DNA from 2 places in the Brevibacillus sp. NL20B1 genome. Region 1 is predicted to be linked to the other one. Evidence: predicted binding sites of a transcription regulator. Region 1 holds the regulator's gene; the other holds the start of a gene.
The links. Region 1 encodes Rex, which represses fermentation and respiration genes when NADH is low (regulators of the CRP and FNR family bind a similar motif). Its sites were predicted from a motif close to TTGTGAAATATTTCACAA; they were not measured.

Region 1 (8,828 bases):
GGCCAGGCTGTTTTTGCATCTGTTGGACATCCTGCGCCAACTTCCGTTGGTGACGGTGCAGCGGCTGCAAATGCTCGTTTCGTCGTTTCGCACTGACATCGACGTGCTGCTGCGCCACATTGAGATGGAAAAGCTGGCGGAGGTGCCGCTTTTGGATGAATCCGGCACCAGGGCAGACGAGTCAAAGCTGTGGGACGTGTACCGCCAGCTTGCCCTGCGCAAACGGGACGGACGTGCCAAGGCGCCGCTTGCCCGGTCCGACTCGCCGACAAAACCGTTTGCCGAGTTGCTGGAGCAGATGCTGGATGAACAGGCGGCGCTGGGGCGCAACCTGCCTGGCTATCAGCGGCGAGAAGCGCAGGAAGCGATGATGCGCGCGATCCATGACGCGATGAGCGATGGTGCCCATCTGCTGGTGGAAGCGGGGACCGGGACCGGCAAATCGCTCGCCTACCTGCTGCCCAGCATCGTGTGGGCCAAACAGAATCGTGAACCCGTGGTGATCAGCACGCACACCATCCACCTGCAGGAGCAGTTGTTTCATAAGGACATCCCTGCACTGAAACAATCGCTGCCGTTTGACTTTGAGGCGGCCACGCTGAAGGGGCGGGGCAATTATCTCTGCTTGCGCAAGTTTGAACAAAGCCTGGAGGAACCCGTGGAGGGAAACAGTCAGGAACTGCGCCTGGTTAAAGGGCAAATGCTCATCTGGCTGACCCAGACGGAAACGGGCGATGTGGAAGAGCTGAGCCTGCCCGCCACCGGACAGTTGTACTGGCAGCAGGTGAACAGCGATGCCGCTTCCTGCCTGCACAGAAACTGCCCGTGGTTCAGCCGCTGCTACTATTTCCAGGCCCGGGAGCGGGCGCGGGACGCGGACATCCTGATCGTCAACCACGCGCTTTTAATCAGCGATTTGCAGGCAGACAGCCGGATCCTGCCGCCGTATGAGACGGCAGTAATCGACGAGGCGCACCATCTGGAAGAGATCGCTACCGCTCATCTCGGCAAGCAGTTGTCCACAGCAGGAATGATGTTCCTCCTGGATCGGGCGGCAACGGAAGAAGGCAGCCTTGTGCGCCGCTTCACCGCCGAACTGCTGGATTGGCAGGCGGATGAGGGGGGCAGAGTCGCGGAGATCCTGGAAGAGATGGACGGGCTGTTCCCCGCGCTGCGCGAAAAGGCGTTGCAGTTGACTCAGCTGCTGTACAAATGGGCGGCGGATCGGGGAGAGGAGACGACCGATACCGGGCATGAAACCGTGCGGTACCGCAAGGAGTCGTTTTCCGGCCGACACGAGCGGATTCGCAGAGCGGCGCGCCGGGTGATCGATGCCCTCACGTCGTACACCGCTTTGATCGACCGCCTGCTTGCGTGCATCCCCGCCGACGAAAAACCGCCGTATGAGCTGCGCAGCCTCAGGACGGACGTGTCAGGCCTGGTGGACGAACTTCAGGAAGCGGCCGAACTGCTTCACTTTTTTTTGCTGGAACCGGACACGGCGTACGTCTGCTGGATGGAAGTGGAGGCCCGCACTCCGCGCAAGCACGTCTATTTGCACGCCGCACCGCTAAACGTCGCCGATGTGCTTGCCCATCCGCTGTTTGCCGCAAAACGCAGTCTGATTCTCACCTCGGCCACCTTGACGGTGAAGAACAGCTTTACCTACATGATCGAGCGGTTTGGCCTGGACCGGCTGCCGGAGGAGAAGGTCCGCACCCTGACCCTGCCCTCCCCGTTTGCCTATGAGGAACAGGGACTGCTGTTCATCCCTTCTGATTTTCCCACCCCGGGAAAAGAAAGCGACGAACACTACCTGGAAGCAGTCGTGCAGGGCTGCCTGGACGTGATCCGCGCCGCCGGTGGTCGAACACTGATCCTGTTTACGTCTCACTCGATGCTCCGCCAGGTATACCAGATGATGAAGGAGCAGTTGACGGACGAGCCATACACCCTGCTTGGCCACGGCATTGACAGCAGCAACCGCAGCAAGCTGGTCCGGCTGTTCCAACAGCTGGAACATAGCGTGCTGCTGGGGACCAGCAGCTTTTGGGAAGGCGTGGACATCCCCGGCGAAGCGCTCAGCTGCCTGGTCATCGTGCGGCTTCCCTTTACGCCGCCCAACCACCCTGTATATCAGGGGAGAGCGGAGCAGTTGAAAGCAGTCGGGAAAAACGCCTTCATGTCGCTGGCTCTGCCGCAGGCGGTGATCCAGTTCAAACAGGGCGTCGGCCGGCTGATCCGGCATCATTTGGATCGCGGCGTCGTGGTCGTGTTTGACGCACGCATCATCGAGTCACGCTACGGCCGGGCGTTTTTGCAATCCCTGCCGCCGTTTCAGGTGCAGACGGGCACCTGGCCGGAGCTCCGTGAACGGATCGGTCCGTTTCTGGCCCAAGAGACCGGCACGTAACGAAAGGCGTTGAGCGCCGGTCTGCATGCAATCCTGGCGAGGCTCATAAAATGAAGCAATAGTCTCGCAGGGATTTAGGTGATAGAATAAATGCTGGGGATTACGCGTAAGGCTTGTTGGCTGCTGCTGTGCGTCGTGCTGTTCGCCGGCTGTTCGATCGACAGTCATTTGCAGAACGCGGTGAAGGTGGAGGACCCCTACGCCAGCGACGACGAACGCGAATTTGTCGGGCTGGTGATCCACTTTCTCGCCCTGCCGCATGGCGAGAGCACGCTGATCCGACTGCCAAGCGGAAAGACCATGCTGGTCGACACGGGAAGCGCGGAAGACTGGCCCGTCTTGTTTGGCTTGTTGTCCGAGCAAAAACTGACGCGGCTGGACTACGTCGTCGTGACCAACGATCAGCCGGAACAAGCGGGAGGCTTTGCCTTCCTCAGTGACCGGATGCTGGTGGATACGGTCATTCTGCCCCGTCTGATCGAGCCGTCGATTCGCGGGTTTGTCCCGCTCAAAGGGGACAAGAAGCTGTTGCCCGTCGCGGACGGCGACGCGATCAGACTGGACAACGACGTGGTGTTGGACGTGCTTCATCCCAGCGAACCGCTGTTTTTGTCTCCGCAGGACAATTCCCTGGTATTCCGGCTGCGACACGGCCAGCTTCGCTTTCTCTTCGCCAGCGCCATCAATGAAAAGGCGGAAGAGCGCCTATTGGAGCAGTACGGCGGGCAGTTGAAGGCGGAAGTGCTGAAGGTGGCCGACCAGGGGAGAAATCAGGCCTCTTCCCAGCCGTTTCTCTCCAAGGTGGACCCGCAGGTGGCAGTCATTCTGACCGGCAAGTCCCGAAACGAGCTGAAAGACAGCCAGGAGGAAGTGCTGGAACGACTGGGCGAATCATGGGCGGAGACCTTCATCACCAGCCAGCACGGCACGATCACGATTCTGTCCAACGGCCGCGATTACCGTGTCGTCAAGCGAAAAACGTAAGGAGGGAGGACCGTACGGTGGCCAAAAGTGAAAAAATTTCAGAAGCGGTTGTTCGCCGTTTGCCGATCTATCTGCGCTATTTGAGCTATCTGCAGCAAGTGGGCGTGACGACGGTATCCTCCCAGCAGATGGGCAAAAATCTGGACATCAACCCCGCCCAAATCCGCAAAGATTTAGCCGCGTTCGGCGATTTCGGCAAAAAAGGCATCGGCTATGACGTCAACTACCTGGTGGAAAAAATCCGCCAGATTCTCAAACTGGATCAGGAAATCCGCGTCGCGCTCGTCGGCGCCGGCCATCTCGGCCATGCCATCAGCAATTACAATGCGTTCCTGAAGGATCAGATACGGATCGCGGCGATTTTTGACAGCGATCCGGCCAAGCAGGGCAAGCAGATCGCAGGGATCACGATCCAGCCGTTGGAAGAGCTGAAAGAGACGGTGAAGGAGCGTCACATTCGCCTGGCGATCATTACGGTCCCGGCTGCCGCCGCACAATCAGTGGCCGATCTCTTGATCGAGGCGGGGATCGAAGGCATTCTCAACTTCGCGCCGACGACCATTCGGACGGAGAAAGAGGTGCGCATCCACTATGCGGATGTGACGTCCAGTCTGCAAAGCCTGGCTTATTATCTAACGTAAGAACGGAGTGGTACGATGAAACAGACGATCTTGACTCACGCCACCGTGATCACCGTAAACGAACAGAACGAAGTGATTCATGATGGGGCCGTCGCGTTTGTCGGCAGCACGATTACGTACGTTGGGCCGACGCCTGAGGATGTGTCCGGCTACGACGAGGTGATCGACCTGAAGGGCAACTACGTCCTGCCGGGCCTGATCAACACGCACGGCCATGCGGGCATGTCGCTGTTGCGCGGATACTCAGACGATCTGCCGCTGCAGCAGTGGCTCGAAGACAAAATGTGGCCGCTGGAAGCGCAGTTTACCGGCGACCATGTGAAATGGGGCACATACCTGTCGCTGATTGAAATGATTCGCACGGGGACGACAACGTTTGTCGACATGTACGACCACATGGACGAAGTGGCGAAAGCTGTGGAAGCAACCGGGATGCGCGCCCGGCTGTGCCGCGGCATGATCGGCCTCTGCTCGGAGGAAGAGCGGGCGGCAAAACTTGAGGAGGCCACCGATTTTGCCAAAAACTGGCACAATCAGGCGGACGGCCGCATCACCACGATGCTTGCACCCCATGCGCCTTACACCTGCCCGCCGGAATTTATCATGCAAATTGTGGAACGGGCAGAAGAGCTTGCTTTGCCGATTCACATCCACATGTCGGAAACGAAGTGGGAAGTGGGGCAAAACGAGCAGGATTATGGCCTTCGTCCGGTCGCCCACCTGGAAAAACTGGGCGTGTTCCGCCGTCCGACGCTGGTAGCACATGCCGTCCATTTGACGGATGAAGAAATAGATGTATTGGCAAACTATCAGGTGAAAGTCTCCCACAATGTGGTGAGCAACCTGAAGCTGGCCAGCGGCGTGGCGCCGGTTCCCAAAATGTTGGCGAAGGGGATCAGCGTTTCGCTGGGTACAGACAGCACCGCCAGCAACAACAACCTGAACCTGTTTGAAGAGTTGAAGCTGGCTGCCATTCTGCACAAGGGAGTGAGCTACGATCCCGTTGCCGTTCCGGCGGAAGAAGCGCTGCGCATGGCTACCCGCTACGGGGCGGATGGCGTGTTCCAGCCGGATGCGCTGGGGTCGATTGAGACTGGCAAGCAGGCCGACCTGATCGTCCTGGACAGCCATCAGGCCCATTTCCATCCCGCTCACAACCCGGTCTCCCACGTGGTGTATGCGGCCAATGGCCGGGACGTGACCGACACGATCGTGGCCGGCCGGTTCCTGATGCGCAACCGCGAGCTGTTGACTGTGGACGAGGAGCGCGTGATTTTTGAAGCAAACCGCGTGTTCCAAACGCTGAAACGGTAAAAGTCTCCTGTCAGGGCAAGTGACAGGAGAAGGGGAGCGTAGGTGTAGGTAGGGGAAGTTTTGTTTGGACGCCATGCCACGCTCATTTTTTCCACACGTCCGTAAGCGGGGCGTGGCGGAACTTAAGTGTGGGCGAGTGGGTCAAGGTTCTCAGCGGCGACGACAACGCTGCCCAGGAGACGCGGTATTCCTGGAGCAGATACCCTAGCACGTCAGGAGATGTCGTTCGTTGCGACGGTTTCACGCGCTCACCTCCTCGGGGTGTATCTGTAGTATGACCGGGACGACCGGGGGTATGTTTAGCAAGTTTTCCGTAGCGTTCTAAAACCTTCCCGCCGCACATAGGGTAAGGAAAAACGGGACAGGAGGGGAAGGACATGTACGTCCGGCCCAAGCAGCTCTGGTGGCTGATCCCTGTTTTTCTCGGCCTGTTTTTCCTTGGCGTGTCGCTGGGGGCACTGCACAACCGGCACGACGGGAAGGTGACCATCATGGCGGAGGCGGAACGTGCGGAAGCGGATCGGACGGTCGTGGCCGCTCTCTTGGACCAGCTCACCGGGCAACAGGAGAGGCCGTTTGAAGTATTGCTCAAAGATCACGTCCTGAGCGGACGCTACCAGGGACAGCAGTTTCAAGTAAGCGGGGAGTTTGACGGTCACCACATGGAACTTAGGCGAAGCGGACAGGATGTCAGCGTGAGCGTGGACGGCCAGGTGCAGGACCACACAGCGCTGCCCTATGCCCTGTTTACGCCCCACGAGCATGCGGCACTGTTGAAAGCTCACCTGCACTCGGTCACGCCGCTGGCCGTGTCGGACCCCTCCAACCGGGCGTGGCAGGGGTACCGCTTGTCCATCCCGGCTGAAGAGGTCAGCTCGCTTTTGGCGACGTGGCTGGGACCGTCATTTCCCATCCAGGAGGCGGAAATGGCCCGCCAGATTTCCGTCGATTACCATGTGTGGTACGATGGTGCGACACGGGAATTGCGGCAGTTGGACGTACTGCTGCAAATGAAGACACCGGCCGGCACGAAGCAGGACCAGCTTCGCTTCCGGCTGTAACGTATGGAGGATAAAGGGGATTGTCATTGTGTTGGTACGAATCATAATAGGGGCTGTAGCCGTTTGTCTGGTGGTCACCCTGGGTGCCGCCTATCACTTGACGTCCACGGTCGTGGGCAAACGGCACGACTTCGAAGACCAGGTGCGGCAGTGGGTACAGGAACGGACGACGATCACCGAGATCGATGTGATTGACGAGTACCGCAGCAAAGAGTCCTACGCCGTCGTGCTGGGCAAAAACAAGGTCGGAACACCGGTAGTCGCATGGTTGACCGCCGACAAGGCCGTGTTTGACACGATGGACAGGGCGGTCAGCCGGGAAAGTGTCGAAGAGGCAGTCAAAAAAGGCTTTCCCGATGCGCGTGTGCTGCACATCGTCCCGGGGTTGGACGAAAACAGCCGCTTCTGGGAAGTCACCCTGCAGGATCGTGACGGCCGCTTTCACTATCTCCACTACGACCTGTTCAGCGGCAAGCTGCTCACCTCTTACATCGTCTCGCCGGCGTAGGCCGGATGCAGATGTACAGATGTACGCTCAAAAGGCCTTTTTCCAAGTGAAAAAGGCCTTTTTGCCGTTCTGCTCGGGGCCGGGTATCCAACATCTGCATACAAAAAACGCTATACGGATGTGATATACTGGAACCGTTGACTGAGCGCACAATACAACAAAAGGGGGAGTAGCTGTGCAACTGCGAAAACGTGCAATTGGCCTCTCGCTGCTGGCGACGCTCACTCTCCTGTTCGGTGGTTGGTTTTTATACCAAAAAATGGAAGTGGAAACACCGCTTCGCACCCATATCGGACAGATGAAGTCAGCGGAACTGACGCACTTGGATGTTAGCAAGGATCGCATTGAGATAAAGCTGCAAGTGACCCGCCCGGATTTGTTCCCGCAGGAATACCGCCGCTTGCTCCAGGAAACTGCCGACCTGGCTCGGGGCAAGACGGTGGAAGTTGACGTGGACAACGATTCGCAAGACCTGGAACAGATTTGGATGGATGGGTTATTTTCCTTTACGGAAGCGCTGGATTTGCATCAATACAGCCGCATTCCGCAGATGTTGACGGAGTGGAAGACCGCTCATCGGCTGGATGAAGCGTCCGCACTGATGGACGACCGCAACGTCTACGTCTACTTGAAAAAGGGGAAGGACGACTTCTACGCGATCATTCCCCGTTCGGCCGGAAACGAGGTGACGATGCATGGGTAAGGAAATCTTGATCGGCGTGGTTCCCGGCATCCTGATTTTTCTGCTGTTTCTCGGTGTCAACATTACACCGTTTCTCTTGTTTGCCGCCGTCTTGACGGCCATGTATTTTCTGATCGTGCGGCAGAATCAGGGAAAACTTCCGTTCGGTGGAAAGTCCCAGCCGAGCAAACACGCTGTACCCGCCTCCAACGTGACGTTCGCCGACATCGGCGGACAGGAGCGGGCCAAAAACGAGCTGAAAGAAGCGCTCGATTTTCTCGTGCACAAGGACAAAATTGAGCAGTACGGCATTCGCCCGATCAAAGGCGTGCTGTTGACAGGTCCCCCGGGGACGGGGAAAACGCTGATGGCCAAAGCGGCTGCCAATTACACCAATTCCGCGTTTTTGGCTGCGTCCGGTTCCCAGTTTGTGGAGATGTACGTCGGGGTGGGTGCTCAGCGCATTCGTGATCTGTTCAAGGAAGTCAAAGCCCTGGCGGAAAAGAACGGTCAGGACAGCGGGATCATTTTCATCGACGAAATTGACGTGATCGGCGGCAAGCGCGACGGTCAGCAGCAGCGCGAATACGACCAGACGCTGAACCAGCTGTTAACCGAGATGGACGGCATCGCCACCAGCGACAAGCCGCGCATCCTGCTGATTGCCGCGACCAACCGCAAGGACATGCTGGACCCCGCTCTGCTGCGTCCCGGACGCTTTGACCGGCACATCAGCGTCGATCTGCCGGACAAGACTGCACGCGAGCAGATTCTGATGATCCACACCGCCAACAAGCCGCTTGCTTCCGATGTCTCGCTGGACAAAGTGGCGCAGGAGACGTTTGGCTTCTCCGGCGCGCAGCTGGAGAGCGTGGCAAATGAAGCAGCAATTTACGCCATGCGCGACCAGAGTGAGATGATTGAGGCGCGCCACTTTGCGCTGGCGGTGGACAAGGTCATGCTGGGGGAAAAAGTGGACCGGGAAGCGTCCCTGGAAGAAAAGAAACGGGTGGCGCTGCACGAACTGGGACACGCGATCGTCAGCGAACACGTGCGCCCGGGTTCTGTCTCCCAGGTGACGCTGAGTCCTCGCGGCAAAGCGTTGGGGTACGTCCGTCAAAATCCGCTGGAGGATCGCTACCTGTATACCAAGGAAGCGCTGGAACAGCAGATCATGGTCTGCCTGGGCGGCGCCGTTGCCGAAGAAATCTACTACGGCGGCCGG
Region 2 (8,828 bases), on a different contig from region 1:
GATTTCTTTCATCCATTCATCGAGGGACGCCTGCTCTTTTGAAATGCCGCGCGGCCAGAGCCGGTCGACCAGAATGCGTACGCCGTCTTCCGGAGAGGGCGGTTCGTAAATGCGTTTTAACCTTATAGTTGATCGGTTCGCTGCGTTCATCCGGCAATCAACTCGCACACAGTCAGCATGGTCAACAGTCAGCCTTCTTTCGTGAATTGTGTTGTAAAATGGCAATGTCTTTAGACCCGGCAAATTTCCTTCGGGCAGTTTTCACACTGGCACGTATCACGCAGGTAATCCAAGTCCTGGATGACAATATGCCCATCTTCGTAAGAAATGACACCCGCTTTTTTCAAATCCCCGAGGATGCGGTTCACGCTTTCCCGTGTTGTGCCGATCATATCCGCCAACTCCGAGTTGGTCAACTTTTTGGAAATGAGGATGCGCCCGCCTTGTTCGATTCCATATGTATTCCCCAAACGAATAAGCAGCGAACACAGAATTCCCAGTTTGCCGAACAACATCAAATCGCGCAATTTGGATTGCGTCAACCGATTCATCAGTCCGATCCACTTCATGAACTCTACGGCCAGATCGCCATGCTGCAGCAGCAACGCTTCCAGGTCTTGTTGCTGGATGATTCCGACGTCGGCATCCTCAAGAATTTCCGCGCCAAAAAAATGAACAGATTCGCGAAAAGGGTCCACTTGGCCGAAGAGATCTCCTGCCTGATGCGTGTAAATGACCAAGTGTTTGCCGTCATCAGTCGCTTTGGTAATGCACACCCTTCCTTTATGGAGAAAGTACAGTTTGTCCGCCGGGTCCCCTTCCCAAAATAAATGCGATCCCGCAGGAAAATGGTTGTCGCACATGATTTCCTTCAGTTTGGCAAAATTCCCCTCTGAAAAGCAGGACGTATTCCGAATGCTCCCTGCGAGATCCGCTTTTATCATCGGTGGTTCCCTCCTGTTTCGATAATCCCGATTCACCATATATAAACGGAGCCGCATGTGGTGTGAACAGCATAACACGAAAGGACATAGCAAGACCACATGATGAGGAAATTTCGTCCAAAATACCCAACTCAGTATTCCCCCGTACGTGCTGGTTTGCTTTACGTTTTTCATCATAAAAAAAGGGAGGTGCCGCTATTGTGATCTTGGTCACATATCTGCAACCTTTTTTCAGCGTGTGACCAAGATCATTCGTGATGCGGAACTGCGGTGTTATTATGATGAGTGCAGGACAGGTCAGGACTGAAAGAGAAGAGGCGTCGAGCTTTATGGATAAATCAATTCATTTTGAGACGGTAGAGATTCGCCCGTTCATGATGGGAAGGGACGTGGTCTTCCTGGTTACCGGGGGGACGGCCCACATCGGGGCGTCAGCAACAGCATACGTCACCAATGATCAGGACGTACAAGTTGAGGTGTTGGCTCTGCCCGGCCATCGGGAAGGACCGCTCGCTGCCGAACTGGCAGAGACGGCATGCCGCACACTTGGCCGCACCGTCGCTGTATTGGCGGGGATCCATCTGGATCAACCGTCCCGCCAGGACATTGAAACAGTCGTTGCCGAAGCGAAAAGAAAAATGAGCCAGATGCTTGATCAATGGAACAACGGGCAGAAATGAGGCATGAAAATGACGGCGCATACGCCAACCGCCCGGTGTATGCCGCAAATCGGCGGATGAACGTAGCTGGGGAAAAAGCGGACTTCTTCGTACGGAGGAGTCCGCTTTTTGTCGATTTTTTGAAACCTGGTGTTTATCGGGCGTCCAACGCGGTGATATTGTGATTTTTTTCACATGAAAAGTGAACATGGAATGCTACATTGAGAAGCAACGGGATGAACAAAGCATAGCGCCGCACCTACAACAAGGGAGGTATATCATGGGCAAGAAAACGCCATTGTTTCAGAAACTGAGATACTTCTCCAAACGGGAACAATATTCCGAAGGCTGGAGTGAAATGTCCCCCGAGAACCGGGACTGGGAAGATATGTACCGCAGGCGGTGGCAGCACGACAAGGTCGTACGTTCGACCCATGGCGTGAATTGCACCGGTTCCTGCAGCTGGCAAATATTCGTCAAAGACGGCATTGTCACGTGGGAAACGCAACATACGGACTATCCCTCGACCGGTCCGGACATGCCGGATTTTGAACCGCGCGGATGTCCGAGGGGAGCCAGCTTCTCCTGGTATTTGTACAGCCCGCTGCGCGTCAAGTACCCCTACATACGAGGCGCGCTCCTCGACTTGTGGAAACAAGCGAAAAACAAAGAGAAAGACCCGGTGCGGGCATGGGCCAGCATTGTGGAAGATCCAAAGAAGGCGAAGCGCTATAAATCGGCCCGCGGAAAAGGCGGGTTTGTCCGCGTCTCCTGGGATGAGGTGACGGAAATCATCTCGGCGTCGATGATCCATACGATCAAAAAGTACGGACCGGATCGGATCATCGGGTTTTCGCCGATTCCGGCGATGTCCATGGTCAGCTATGCGGCTGGCTCCCGCTTCCTTTCGCTCATAGGTGCACCGCTGCTCAGCTTCTACGACTGGTACGCCGATTTGCCGCCGGCATCGCCGCAAATTTGGGGAGATCAGACGGATGTTCCGGAAAGCAGCGATTGGTTCAATTCCGGCTATATTCTCGTATGGGGGTCCAATCTGCCGATGACCCGGACGCCGGACGCCCATTTTCTTGCTGAGGCCCGCTATCGCGGCACGAAAGTCGTCTCCATCAGTCCCGATTATGCGGAGTTCGTCAAATTGGCCGATACGTGGATGTCGGTCAAGCCCGGGACGGACGGTGCGCTCGCCATGGCGATGGGGCACGTGATCCTGAAGGAATTTTATGTCGAGAATCAGACTGATTATTTTCTGCAGTATGCCAAACAATATACGGATTTCCCCAACCTGGTGCTGCTTACGGAAAACAACGGCGCGTATACGGCCGACCGTTTCCTGCTGGCGGAGGACCTGGGAGCTGCGGGAAACAACGTTCAATGGAAAACGATGGTGTACGACGACAACAGCGGGTCTTTCGCCGTTCCCAACGGCAGCCTCGGTTTCCGCTGGGGCGAAGAGGGCCGATGGAATTTACGCATGGAAGACGCGAACGGAACCGCGATCGACCCGCGCATTTCCCTGCTGGGTGTCCATGATGAAGTGCTGACGATTCAGCTCCCGTATTTTGACGACGACGGCCGGCACGTGATGGAGCGAGCCGTACCGGTCAAGCGAATTGAACAGGGCGGCAAAACGCTGTTCGTGACGTCCGTCTGCGACCTCGTGCTGGCCAAGTACGGGATCGACCGGAACCTGGGGGACTCGTGCCCGAAGAGCTACGATGACGACCAACCGTTCACGCCGGCCTGGCAGGAGAAAATTACGGGCGTGGACCGCCATACTGTCGTGCAAATCGCCCGCGAGTTTGCGCAAAACGCGGTGGAGACGAAGGGACGGTCGATGATTATTTTGGGCGCCGGGATTAACCATTGGTACAATTCCGACGTCATCTACCGGGCGATTATCAACCTCGTGCTGATGACCGGCTGTCAGGGCGTCAACGGCGGTGGCTGGGCGCACTATGTCGGCCAGGAGAAGCTGCGCCCCGCGGAAGGCTGGCAGACGATCGCCTTTGCCAGGGACTGGTCCTTGCCGCCGCGTCTGCAAAACGGGACGTCCTTTTTCTACTTCGCGACCGACCAATGGCGCTATGAAGATACTCAGATCGAGAGTCTGGTGTCACCGCTGGCGGGGAAAGCCAGATACGAGCACAGCGCCGACTATAACGTGCTGGCAGTAAGGCTTGGTTGGCTGCCATCCTATCCGCAGTTCAGCCGCAATTCGCTGGAACTGTACCGGGATGCAGAGCGAGCGGGTGCCCGCACCAGGGAAGAGATCGCCGCTTATGTCGCCGAACAGCTGAAAAATCGAACCTTGAAGTTTTCCATCGAGAATCCGGATGACCCGGCTAATTTTCCGCGTGTCCTGTTTGTATGGAGAGCCAACCTGATTTCCAGTTCCGGCAAAGGGCACGAATATTTTCTCAAACATTTGCTGGGCACCTCAAACGGGCTGCTGAACGAGGACAACATCGGGCTGCGTCCCCAGGAAATCGAGTGGAAGGAGAATGCGCCGGAAGGCAAACTGGATTTGCTCGTCAACCTTGATTTCCGGATGGCTGGCACGGCGCTGTATTCGGACATCGTGCTGCCTGCCGCGACCTGGTATGAGAAGAGCGATTTGAGCAGCACCGACATGCATCCGTTTATTCATCCGTTCAATCCGGCCGTGTCCCCCCAATGGGAATCGCGTTCGGACTGGGAGACGTTCAAGGAACTGGCGCGCGCTTTTTCGACGATGGCCGCCCGGCAGTTCGACGGGCCGCAAAACGATATCGTCACCACGCCGCTCCTGCACGATTCGCCGGATGAACTGGCGCAGCCGTACGGGCTCGTGCGTGATTGGAGCAAGGGACAATGCGAGCCGGTTCCGGGGAAAACGATGCCGCACGTTCACGTCGTCGAGCGGGATTATGCGTCCGTGTACGAAAAAATGATCTCCCTCGGCCCGCTGGTAGAAAACAAACCGTTTGGCATAAAAGGCATTGTCTGGTCCGCGTCGGACGAATACGACCGATTAAAGCGCGTGCTTGGCGTCCGGAGAGGTAACGGGGTTGCGGCGGGATGTCCCGATTTGAGTACGGACCGGAATGTGGCCGAGGCCATTCTCACGCTTTCTTCGACCGCAAACGGAAAAATGGCGGTCAAGGCATGGGAAGCGCTGGAGAAGAAAACGGCGCTGCACCTGAAAGATTTGGCGGAAGAACGGGAGGAAGAATGTTTCACGTTTGAGGAGATCACCGCAAGGCCGAAAACGGTCATCACCTCCCCCGCGTTCAGCGGTTCGGAAAAAGGCGGACGCCGCTATTCGCCGTTCACCACCAATGTGGAGCGGCTTATTCCGTGGCGAACGTTAACCGGGAGACAGCAGTTTTACATCGACCATGAAATGTTGCGCGAATTCGGCGAGACATTGGCGACATTCAAGCCGACCCTCAAACATGCGCCGTTTCATCCAAACAGCAAGCGGCCGGTCAAGGACGGCAAGGAAATTGTCCTGAACTACCTGACGCCGCATAACAAATGGTCTGTTCACAGCATGTACTACGACGCGCTGCCGATGCTGACGCTGTTCCGCGGGGGGCCGACGATCTGGTTGAACCACGAGGATGCGGCCGAAACGCAGATCGCCGACAACGACTGGATCGAATGCTTCAACCGCAACGGCGTCGTCGTGGCCCGCGCCGTCGTGACACATCGCATTCCACGCGGGATGGCGTTCATGTACCATGCTCAGGACCGCCATATCCACGTTCCGGGAACGCCGATTACAGAGACCCGCGGCGGTACGCACAACAGCCCGACCCGCGTCCATGTCAAGCCGACGCATATGATCGGCGGTTACGCCCAACTCAGTTACGGGTTCAACTATTACGGACCAACAGGCAACCAACGGGATTTGAACGTCATCATCCGGAAATTGCAGGAGGTGGATTGGCTTGAACATTAAAGCGCAGGTCGGCATGGTGATGAATCTGGACAAATGCATCGGCTGCCACACGTGCAGCGTCACGTGCAAAAACACGTGGACAAACCGCTCCGGGGCAGAATACATGTACTGGAACAACGTGGAGACGAAGCCGGGCATCGGATATCCCAAACAGTGGGAAGATCAGGAACGGTACAACGGCGGATGGGAATTGAAGAACGGCAAGCTGGAACTGAAATCGGGAACACGGGCAGCGCGACTGCTGAACATTTTTCACAACCCCGACCAGCCGACCCTGGACGACTATTTCGAGCCGTGGACCTATGATTACGAAAAATTGACCGCCAGTCCCGAACAAAAGCATCAACCGGTGGCCAGGGCGAAATCGAAAGTGACCGGGAAATATATGGATTTGACATGGGGACCAAACTGGGAGGATGACCTGGCCGGAGTGAATGAGACAGGACGAGAGGACCCCAATCTGCGGGGGATCGAGGAATCGATCCTCATGGAGTTCGAGCAGGTGTTCATGATGTACCTGCCGCGAATCTGCGAGCACTGCATCAATCCGGCCTGCGTCTCGTCCTGCCCGTCCGGGGCGATGTACAAGCGGGAGGAGGACGGCATCGTTCTCGTCGACCAGAATGCCTGCAGAGCGTGGCGGTTCTGCGTATCGAGCTGCCCGTACAAAAAGGTGTACTTCAACTGGCAGACGAACAAGGCGGAAAAATGCACGCTGTGCTTCCCGCGGATTGAGGCCGGGATGCCGACGATCTGCTCGGAAACTTGCGTCGGCCGCATCCGCTATCTCGGCTTGATGTTCTACGACGCGGACAAAGTGAAGGAAGCCGCGTCGGTGGCGGATGAAAAAAATCTCTACAAATCCCAGTTGGGCATTTTCCTCGATCCGCACGACCCGGATGTGATCAGGGAAGCGCGGAGGGCAGGCATCCCGGAAGATTGGATTTTGGCGGCGCAAAGATCGCCGATCTATAAAATGGTCATGGACTGGGGCATCGCACTGCCGCTGCACCCGGAATACCGGACGCTGCCGATGGTGTGGTACGTGCCGCCGCTCAGCCCGATCATGAACCGAATCGAAGGGATAGGAAGCGAACGCGATCCATACGATATTTTTCCGGCGATCGACGGGATGCGGATTCCGCTTGAATATTTGGCCAACCTGCTCACTGCAGGTGACGTCGAGGTGATTCGAAACGTTTTGCGCAAGATGGCGGTGATGCGCATGTATATGCGGAACCAGCAGACCCAGAGAGCGACTGATCCGGCACTGCTGAGCGAAATCGGGATGGATGAGCAGACCGTCGAGGATATGTATCGTCTGCTGGCAATCGCCAAGTACGATGACCGTTTTGTCATCCCGCCGGCGCATCGCGAACAGGTGGCCGATCTGTTCCATGAGCAGGGCGGATGCGGACTGAGTTTTGCTGGCGGTCCCGGCTCGTGCGGCGTATTTTGATTTGATTGGAGAGGAGACGGCTCGTATGGATATCGGAACATCACAGCGCGTGTGCGGCCTGCTGTCGCGGCTGCTGGAGTATCCGAGCAGCGAGTGGCGGCAGCATCTGCCTGCGGCCCGCGAGATGGCGGCAGAGATCGCGGCTGCCGACGCGGAGGCGGCCAGACACATCGAAGCATTCCTGAATGCAGCCGAATCGGCAGGCGAGATCGCATGGCAGGAGCAATATGTGCGCACCTTTGATTTCGGCAGAACGACGAATTTGTATCTGACGTATGAGCAGCACGGAGAGGAACGGGAGCGGGGCGCGGCGCTGCTGGCATGGAAGCGCCGCTACGCCGAAGCCGGCTTCATCCTGGAGGACGGCGAGCTGGCTGATTACTTGCCGCTTGTACTGGAGTTTGCGGCATCGGCATCCTGGTCGGCGGCGCAGGAGGTGCTGGCCTGGAGCCGGCCTGCGCTGCACTCGATCCGGCTTTCGCTGGCAGAAGCGGGGAGTCCGTATACAGGACTGTTTGAGCTGCTGCTGCAGATTGTCCCCGAGGCGCCTGCGGAGCTTGCAGCGGAACCGACGCTGACAGGGAGGGGAGACAATTGAGCAAGATGGAGCTGTTCGTATGGGGTGTCTTGCCCTATATCATTGCGGCGATCTTTATCACGGCGATCATCTGGCGTTATGTGACGGATCCGTTCGGCTGGACATCCAAGTCCAGCGAGGTGCTGGAGAAGCGGATTCTGCGATGGGGCAGCCTGTTTTTCCATTATGGCCTCATCGCCGTGTTCTGCGGCCACATCGCCGGATTGCTCGTTCCCGTCTCCGTGTACCGCTCTTTGGGGATCAGCGACGAGGCGTATCACCTGGTTGCGATCGTCGGCGGCTTGCCGGCGGGCATCATTACGTTCATCGGCGTGCTGATCCTGCTGTACCGCCGGTTCGCCGTCGCCCGCATCCGGCTGACGAGCAGCGCCGGCGACAAGATCGCGCTCGTGGTGCTGGCGATCGTCATTCTCAGCGGCCTCGCGGCAACGGCGGCAAATGCGGCAAGCCACTCCGGCTTTGATTACCGGACGACGATCAATCCATGGCTGCGCGGCTTGTTCGTCTTCCAACCGGACCCCGAACTGATGCGGACGGTGCCGCTTGGCTTCAAGATTCATATTTTGACCACGTTTGTGCTCTATCTCGTCATGCCGTTCACGCGCCTTGTACATGTGTTCAGCTTGCCGCTCGGGTATTTGCGGCGCAGCTACGTGCTGTATCGGCGCAGAGGTGAAGCGGGGGCCGAAGCCGCGCTTTATGACCGGTAGAACAGGAAGGAGGCCATGGAAAGATGGGGAGCAAGGGAGCTTATCAACTGCCGCTGCAGACGATCAGCCTCGTCGTTGGTTTCATGGTGTGGGTGATTTTGTCGTCACTGATGCCTTTCATTAAGGAAGAAATCGCATTGACCAGCGCCCAGCTGGCCTGGGTGACGGCTATACCGGTCTTGTTCGGGTCAGTCCTGCGCATTCCCGTCGGGTACTGGACGAACCGTTATGGGGCCCGCAAGCTGTTCATGATCAGCTTCGTGCTGCTGCTTGCCCCCGTGTACTGGATCAGCCGGGCTGATTCGTTTGCCGACCTCGTCATTGGCGGCATCCTGCTCGGGATCGGCGGCGCGGTGTTCTCGGTTGGTGTCACCTCGCTGCCCAAATACTTTCCCAAGGAACGGCACGGCTTCGTCAACGGCATCTACGGCATCGGCAATCTGGGAACGGCGATCTCGTCGTTTGGCGCACCGGTCGTCGCCAGCTATATTGGC

Region 2: lpdD (prenylated flavin chaperone LpdD) is a predicted target of Rex. The motif match lies at 1,143-1,160, and genes of this name have one in related genera.

The regions. Positions count from the first base shown of each region.
Region 1 covers NZ_JAGTPT010000002.1:169,368-178,195, reverse strand. Annotated here, with positions in the region: gene dinG (ATP-dependent DNA helicase DinG) at 1-2,413, shown strand, start outside; gene KDN35_RS02545 (ComEC/Rec2 family competence protein) at 2,504-3,397, shown strand; gene KDN35_RS02540 (redox-sensing transcriptional repressor Rex) at 3,415-4,038, shown strand; gene KDN35_RS02535 (amidohydrolase) at 4,054-5,352, shown strand; gene KDN35_RS02530 (hypothetical protein) at 5,435-5,596, opposite strand; gene KDN35_RS02525 (hypothetical protein) at 5,730-6,413, shown strand; gene KDN35_RS02520 (cell wall elongation regulator TseB-like domain-containing protein) at 6,442-6,921, shown strand; gene KDN35_RS02515 (hypothetical protein) at 7,097-7,624, shown strand; gene KDN35_RS02510 (AAA family ATPase) at 7,617-8,828, shown strand, end outside.
Region 2 covers NZ_JAGTPT010000025.1:3,344-12,171, forward strand. Annotated here, with positions in the region: gene KDN35_RS15615 (DUF488 domain-containing protein) at 1-150, opposite strand, end outside; gene KDN35_RS15620 (Crp/Fnr family transcriptional regulator) at 231-1,118, opposite strand; gene lpdD (prenylated flavin chaperone LpdD) at 1,274-1,624, shown strand; gene KDN35_RS15630 (hypothetical protein) at 1,603-1,788, shown strand; gene KDN35_RS15635 (nitrate reductase subunit alpha) at 1,881-5,567, shown strand; gene narH (nitrate reductase subunit beta) at 5,557-7,026, shown strand; gene narJ (nitrate reductase molybdenum cofactor assembly chaperone) at 7,052-7,624, shown strand; gene narI (respiratory nitrate reductase subunit gamma) at 7,630-8,334, shown strand; gene KDN35_RS15655 (nitrate/nitrite transporter) at 8,358-8,828, shown strand, end outside.